3 regions of the Streptomyces sp. NPDC088246 genome follow, and region 3 is predicted to be linked to each of the others. Evidence: riboswitches for the same ligand, from Rfam matches in the RefSeq annotation. Region 3 holds a riboswitch; each other region holds the start of a gene.
What was found. A riboswitch is a leader RNA that binds a small molecule or an ion and turns the genes downstream of it on or off. The one in region 3 is predicted to bind thiamine pyrophosphate.
Positions count from the first base shown of each region.

Region 1 (2,257 bases), on a different contig from region 3:
CAGACCGCCGATGTCTGGGTGACCGTCACATCGTCGAGCACCCCGAGCGAGCCGATGATGACACCGGCCAGCAGCAGGCCGCTCATGTCGATGTGCGGGTACAGGCCGTGGATGAGGCCGGTGCTGTCGTCGGTGTTGCCGGTCAGGCTTGCCCAGCCGATGAAGAGCGACCCGAGCAGCCCGATCAGCAGCAGTGAGATCAGTGTGCCGATCACCGCGACCGACGTGCGGGCGGTCAGGCCGTGGCACATGTAGAGCGCGATCAGCATGATCGCACTGGCCCCGACCACCGCGACGAGCAGTGGATTCGAGCCTTGGAGGATGGCCGGGAGAATGAACAGGGTCAGCACGGCGAACGACACGGCGAGTGCGACCAGTGCCATCACCCCACGCATCCTGCCCACCGCGATCACGACCAGGGCGAAGATCCCGGCCAGCAGCGTCATCGGGAACTTCCGGTTCACATCCGTCACCGAGTACTGCAGATCACGGGGTGCGTCGGGGGCGTACGCCACGACCACGCCCTGCCCTTCGCGCAACTGACGGGGTGCGTCCGGCTGGACGATCTCGACGAAGGTCCGGCCCTTGTCGTGACCGGTCGTCACCTCGACGGTGGCCTGCTCGCACAGCCCGGGACCGCTACCCGGCGGCGGGGTGGTTTCGCCGCTGATGGGTGCCTGGGCAGCATTCACGTCCTTGCAGTCCACTTTGTCGATATTCACCACCTTTCCCTGCTGGGTCTGCCGGTCGAAGCCGACACCGGTCCGCTCGTGCGGGGGCGCGCCGCCCGGCCAGAGCACCGCCAGGCCGACGACGACCGCGGTGGCGAACGGGATCAGCACGGCCGCGATGACCTTGCGCAGATGTTTGGATACGGGCTCGGCAGGGCCATGGCTGTGGGAGTGGCCGTGCTGATGGCCCTGCCGTTCGGGGCCGGTATGGGGGGACGTCACCGGCCGATCATCGCAAGAAGAGAAGGGCCCTCTGTTCATTACGCCGGGCAGGGCGCTAGCGTGGAGGAACCTTTGCACACGCGGGAGCTCGGAGCACCGGGCTGAGAGGGCGCTGATATCCGTACATCCGTACGGGAGAGGCTGCGCCGACCGCCGAACCTGTTACCGGGTAATGCCGGCGTAGGGAGTAGGTCTCATGACCACATCGGACGCACGCACGCCTGCCTCGAACCAGAGCGACGAGGCCGGGAAGTCCATCGGCTGGCACAAGGGATACGTCCAGGGCTCACGCCCGGACCTCCGGGTGCCGGTCCGTCAGGTGCACCTCACCAACGGCAAGGACGTGGCGCTGTACGACACGTCGGGCCCGTACACCGATCCCACCACCGAGACCGATGTCCGTCGCGGGCTCGCACCGTTGCGCGAGAGCTGGATCATCGCGCGCGGCGACACCGAGGAGTACCCGGGCCGCCCCGCCCGCCCCGAGGACGACGGGCTCAAGCACACCTCGCCGCGAATGGGGTCTCCCCTGCTCGAGCGAAGCGGAGAGCTTGGGGAAGGGCTGCGCAACCTCGACGCGGTCTTCCCCGGCCGCCCGCGCCTGCCCCGACGAAGCCGGGACGGGCAGCTGGTGACCCAGCTCGCGTACGCCCGCCGGGGCGAGATCACCCCGGAGATGGAGTACGTGGCAATCCGGGAGAACATCGAACCCGAGGTGGTGCGCGAGGAGATCGCCGCAGGCCGGGCCGTGCTGCCGGCCAACGTCAACCACCCCGAGATCGAGCCGATGATCATCGGCAAGCGGTTCCTGGTGAAGGTCAATGCCAACATCGGCAACTCCGCGGTGACGTCCTCCATCGAGGAGGAGGTGGAGAAGATGACATGGGCGACGCGCTGGGGCGCCGACACGGTCATGGACCTTTCCACCGGCCGCAACATTCACACCACCCGTGAGTGGGTTCTGCGCAACTCCCCCGTGCCGATCGGCACCGTTCCCCTCTACCAGGCCCTCGAAAAGGTCGATGGGCGGGCCGAGGAGCTGACCTGGGAGATCTACAAGGACACCGTCATCGAGCAGGCTGAGCAGGGCGTCGACTACATGACGGTCCACGCCGGCGTGCGCCTGCCGTACGTCCCCCTGACCGCCCGCCGCAAGACCGGCATCGTCTCCCGCGGCGGCTCGATCATGGCGGCTTGGTGCCTAGCGCACCACAAGGAGTCGTTCCTGTACGAGCACTTCGAGGAGCTCTGCGAGATCCTCGCCACGTACGACGTGACGTACTCGCTGGGCGACGGGCTGCGTC
Region 1 is NZ_JBIURV010000014.1:15,540-17,796, forward strand. Features, by position in the region: gene ACIPEK_RS20360 (YibE/F family protein) at 1-953, opposite strand, end outside; TPP riboswitch at 1,024-1,157, shown strand; gene thiC (phosphomethylpyrimidine synthase ThiC) at 1,150-2,257, shown strand, end outside.
Region 1: it holds a riboswitch for thiamine pyrophosphate, as region 3 does, so the genes downstream of both, thiC (phosphomethylpyrimidine synthase ThiC) here and ACIPEK_RS27045 (purine-cytosine permease family protein) in region 3, are expected to answer to the same signal.

Region 2 (2,257 bases), on a different contig from region 3:
GCGCAGTCACCGACCGCGTACACATCGGGGAGCGAGGTGCGCAGCGCCCCGTCCGCGGTCACCGATCCGTCGGGGCCGAGCGCGATGCCGGAGCCGGCCAGCCAGCCGGTGGCGGGCCGTGCGCCGATTCCGACGACGACCGCTCCGGCCGGGATCGTGCGGCCGTCCGCAAGGATCACCCGGCCGGGTTCGATGCGGGCGACCCGGGCCCCGGTGAGGAGTTCGGCGCCGCTCTCGGCGTACCAGGCGGTCATCGGGGCGGCGACCTCGGCGGGCATGGCGCCCGCGAGGGGCCGGTCGGCGGCCTCGACGACGGTGACCTCGCAGCCCGCGGCGCGGGCCGCGGTGGCGAACTCGGCGCCGATCCAGCCCGCGCCGACGACCACGACGCCGTGCTGCCCGTCGAGTACGGGCCGCAGCCGTGCCGCGTCGTCGAGGGTGCGCAGCAGATGGACGCCGGGAACGCCCTCGGCGCCGGGCAGGACAACCGGTTCGGCGCCGGTCGCGATCACCAGGACGTCGTATGCAACGGGTCCTGACGGGGTGTCCAGCTCATGCGCGCCCGGCCGCACACCGGTGACTTCGCGACCCAGCTGCAGATCGATGTCCAGCGCCTCGAAGTCGACGTCGAAGGCGGAGTCCTCGGCCTTGCCGAGCAGTACCGCCTTGGACAGCGGGGGCCGGTCGTAGGGCTGGTGCGGTTCGGCGCCGATCAGGGCGACGGAGCCGGTGAAGCCCTGTTCCCTCAGGGCCACCGCCGTCTGCACGCCGGCCATGCCCGCGCCGACGATGACGACGCGGCGCCCTGCCTGCCGGTCCGGCTGCTCTGACTGCTGCTGCTCGCTCACCCGTACACCTTAATCATCTGACTGATCGTCAGGAAGGGGGAAGCTCTTCGACCGTGCTCGTACCGCTGCCCTCCTGCGACTCCCACTCCCACCGCTCGTCCAGCCGGACCCGGCCGTCCGCGAGGTCGACGACGGTGGAGACACAGTGACCCGAGGATGTCGTGCCGTGCTGCTTCAGCTGGACGGAGGGGGCACCTCCCATGCCTTTGAGGCCATGGGGGAGGAAGCCGAGGGTGTCGTCGACGCGAGTGCCTACGAGATTGCCGCGGACCACGTCGCCGCCCGCGTACTCGGCCCAGATCCGGCCGTCCTTCTCGTGGTACGTGAAGCGGGTACGGGTACCGACCTGGCCCGGGGCCTGGTCGGCGACCGGTGCCAGGACGAGTCCGTCGAGCGAACGGGCCACGGTGGCTGCTCCCTCACTGGGTCCGGGTGGCTGGGTTTAGGGTGGCCAACGTAAAACACTCGCGGGAGCCCGGACGCACCGGGCTGAGAGGGAGGCTGGGCGGCCTCCGACCGTACGAACCTGATCCGGGTCATGCCGGCGAAGGGAGGGGCTGGACGCCCATGCGTTCTTCTCGGAACGGAAACGGATCCGACGTCCTTGTCATCGGGGGCGGGATCATCGGTCTGGTGACCGCCTGGCGGGCCGCGCAACGCGGACTGCGCACCGCGGTCGTCGATCCCGAACCGGGTGGCGGAGCCGCCCGGGTGGCCGCCGGCATGCTGGCCGCCGTCACCGAACTCCACTACGGCGAACAGATGCTGCTGGGCCTCAATGTCGCCTCGGCCGCCCGCTATCCGGCCTTCACGGCCGAGCTGGAGGCGGCGAGCGGACAGGAGACCGGCTTCCGCGCCTGCGGCACCCTGGCCGTCGCACTGGACTCCGACGACCGTACCCATCTGCGGGAACTGCACACCCTGCAGCAGCGTTCGGGCCTGGAGTCGGAGTGGCTCACCGGCCGAGAATGCCGCCGCCTGGAGCCGATGCTCGCGCCGGGCGTCCGCGGCGGTCTGCGGGTCGACAGTGACCACCAGATCGATCCCCGCCGGCTGGCCGCCGCACTGCTGACCGCCTGCGAGCGGGCCGGGGTGGTCTTCCACCGCGGATGGGTGGAGCGCCTGGCGGTGATACGCGACCGGGCCGCCGGAGCCGTGCTCGCCGGGGGTACGGAGCTCGCCGCCGACCAGGTCGTGCTCGCCGCGGGCAGCCTCAGCGGCCGGCTCCCGGGACTGCCGGACGAGGTCGTGCCGCCGGTCCGGCCGGTGAAGGGGCAGGTGTTGCGGCTGACCGTGCCCGCCGCGTACGCACCGTTCCTCACCCGGACGGTCCGGGCCGTGGTCCGGGGAAGCCACGTCTATCTCGTACCGCGCGAGAACGGCGAACTGGTCGTCGGCGCCACCAGCGA
Region 2 is NZ_JBIURV010000003.1:342,241-344,497, forward strand. Features, by position in the region: gene ACIPEK_RS06720 (NAD(P)/FAD-dependent oxidoreductase) at 1-848, opposite strand, end outside; gene ACIPEK_RS06725 (hypothetical protein) at 877-1,254, opposite strand; TPP riboswitch at 1,306-1,418, shown strand; gene thiO (glycine oxidase ThiO) at 1,416-2,257, shown strand, end outside.
Region 2: it holds a riboswitch for thiamine pyrophosphate, as region 3 does, so the genes downstream of both, thiO (glycine oxidase ThiO) here and ACIPEK_RS27045 (purine-cytosine permease family protein) in region 3, are expected to answer to the same signal.

Region 3 (2,257 bases):
CGGGCCGACGGCTGAACGGCCATGTGCCGAGATCATCCGCCCGGGCATCCTCGCCGCGCCATGCCCGGCCGTGTCTGGGACGAGCCCCCGGCCGGGCAAGGGAGATCGTGGGATCGTCGCCGGTCACGGCGATCTCGTCTGCATGCTGTGCCAGTTCCACCACCGGCTCGGTCTGGGTGTCCCGCTCCCGAAACCGCACGTCGCCCCGCCTTCGCTGGAAAGATTCGGTCCATGAACGACAGCACCCCTGCCCAGAGGGCCCGCGAGCTGCTTACCCAGGCATCCCAGCACCCGGTTGCCAGTCCTCAGCGTGACGCGCTGGTGGTCGAAGCCGCCGTGTGGGCACGGCTGGAGCACGCAGCCGTCATGGAGCATCACGCAGCCGTCATGGAGCATCACACGGCCGCAGCGGTCGACATCGAGTCCGCCCTGGCCTCGTTCGCCGACCCCGTGCAGAAACTCGGCAGGGAGGTCGGCAACCTGACCGAGCACATCAAGCTCAGCCAGAAGTGAGCGAGCACGCGGAGGGAGGGCATCGCGGTGGTCACGTGCCGCGATGACGGTGAGGCGCTGGGGCAGGCCGCGCGGCGGGCTGCCCTTCGAGACCGCTGAACGCCGATTCGGGGAAGGCTCCGTCCTCGCGCGGTGCACCGACGGTCTCCTCCAGGCACCGGACCGGGACATGGGCGCCGAGCGCGACCAACTGCCCCGCACCATGGCCGGCCCCGTACGACCGCTCGAGCGGCTCTGCGGTGCCGTGGCGACCACCCGGCTGTCAGGTCCCCGATCCGGTGACGCGGCCCTGCTCCTTGCCCGCCCCCGCGTTCTGGAAGCAGGACGAGCCGTCCGCCGGGAGCTGCCGGTCGACCCCGCGCAGGTCGCCCGCGCCCGTACCCTCACCACCCGTCAGCTTGCCGACCGGGGGTGTGGAACCCCCCGTCCTCACCCCAGAGCTGATGGTCAGTCAGCTGGTTGGCCCATGAGGTCTCCGACGGCAGTCCCAGCGCCCCGCACCTGCGCTGCGCGCACCAGCGACGAGGGCGGCCGCGGACTGTTCCCGGTGGCCCGGCTCGCCTCCCGTTGGGGCGCCCACTCCGACCGCGACGGCAAGACCGTCCGGGCCGGGCAGCCCCTTGTTCCTGTCGGAGATCCTTTTGGAGTACCCGCTCCCGGCGATGTGAGGGCCGGAGCGATCGGGTTACTCTGTCCGTCGTACCGGACACGGGGTGCCCCATCCGAGGGCTGAGATCACACCCGTCGAACCTGAACCAGTTCGTACTGGCGGAGGGATGTCTTCCATGCCTTTGGCGCATGTATCCGGCGGTCTGCCCGCCGACGGCCGACAGGCCGTCTTCGACGGACGGATGCCGGCGGCCCCCGGCGACCTCCGTGTCGAAGCGCACGGTATAGAACCGGTCCCCGAGAGCAACCGATACGGCGGTCCCGGACGCCTGTTCACCGTATGGTTCGCTCCCAATCTGACCATGACCGGCGTGTTCACCGGAACCGTCGGCATCGCCCTCGGCCTGGACTTCGCATCCGCGCTCACCGCCGTCGTGCTGGGCACCGTCCTCGGCGCGGTGCCCACCGCCTACCTGGGCACCTGGGGGAGCCAGACCGGTGCCGGGCAGCTGCCGCTGGCCCGGCTCGCCTTCGGCCGCGGCGTGGCGGTGCCCGGCATCCTGCAGTGGCTGTCCTCGGTCGCCTGGGACGCGCTGATCGGGCTGTTCGGCGGGGACGCGCTCGCGCGGCTGTGCGGCTGGCCGTTCTGGCTCGGTGTCCTGGTCATGCTGGTGGCCCAGGGCGTTCTCGGCGTGCTGGGCTACGAGGCCATTCACCGGCTTCAGATCGTCATGACCTTCGTGCTCGCGGCCGCATTCGTGCTGATCGCCTGGCGGCTGCTCGACGGTGTCCACCCCGCCGGCAGCGGCACCGCGCACGGCGCCGACCAGGTCGGTGCGTTCGTCCTGACCAGCACCATCGCGCTGAGTCTGACCCTGTCCTGGGCCCCATACGCCAGCGACTTCAGCCGCTACCTGCCCCGCACCACCTCGCGCCCACGCATGTTCGGGTGCACGCTGCTCGGCCTTGTGGTGTCCTTCGTGGCCGTCCAGACACTCGGCCTGTGGGGTGCCTCGGTGCTGACCGACCAGACCGCCACGGGCGTGGACGAGCTGCTGGGCGGTGGGGCGCTGGGAGCGTTCGGGCTGCTCGCCGTGGCGCTGGCGGCCCTCAGCAGCAACGCCATGAACGACTA
Region 3 is NZ_JBIURV010000021.1:81,708-83,964, forward strand. Features, by position in the region: gene ACIPEK_RS27030 (alpha/beta hydrolase) at 1-15, shown strand, start outside; gene ACIPEK_RS27035 (hypothetical protein) at 232-513, shown strand; gene ACIPEK_RS27040 (hypothetical protein) at 776-946, opposite strand; TPP riboswitch at 1,213-1,307, shown strand; gene ACIPEK_RS27045 (purine-cytosine permease family protein) at 1,299-2,257, shown strand, end outside.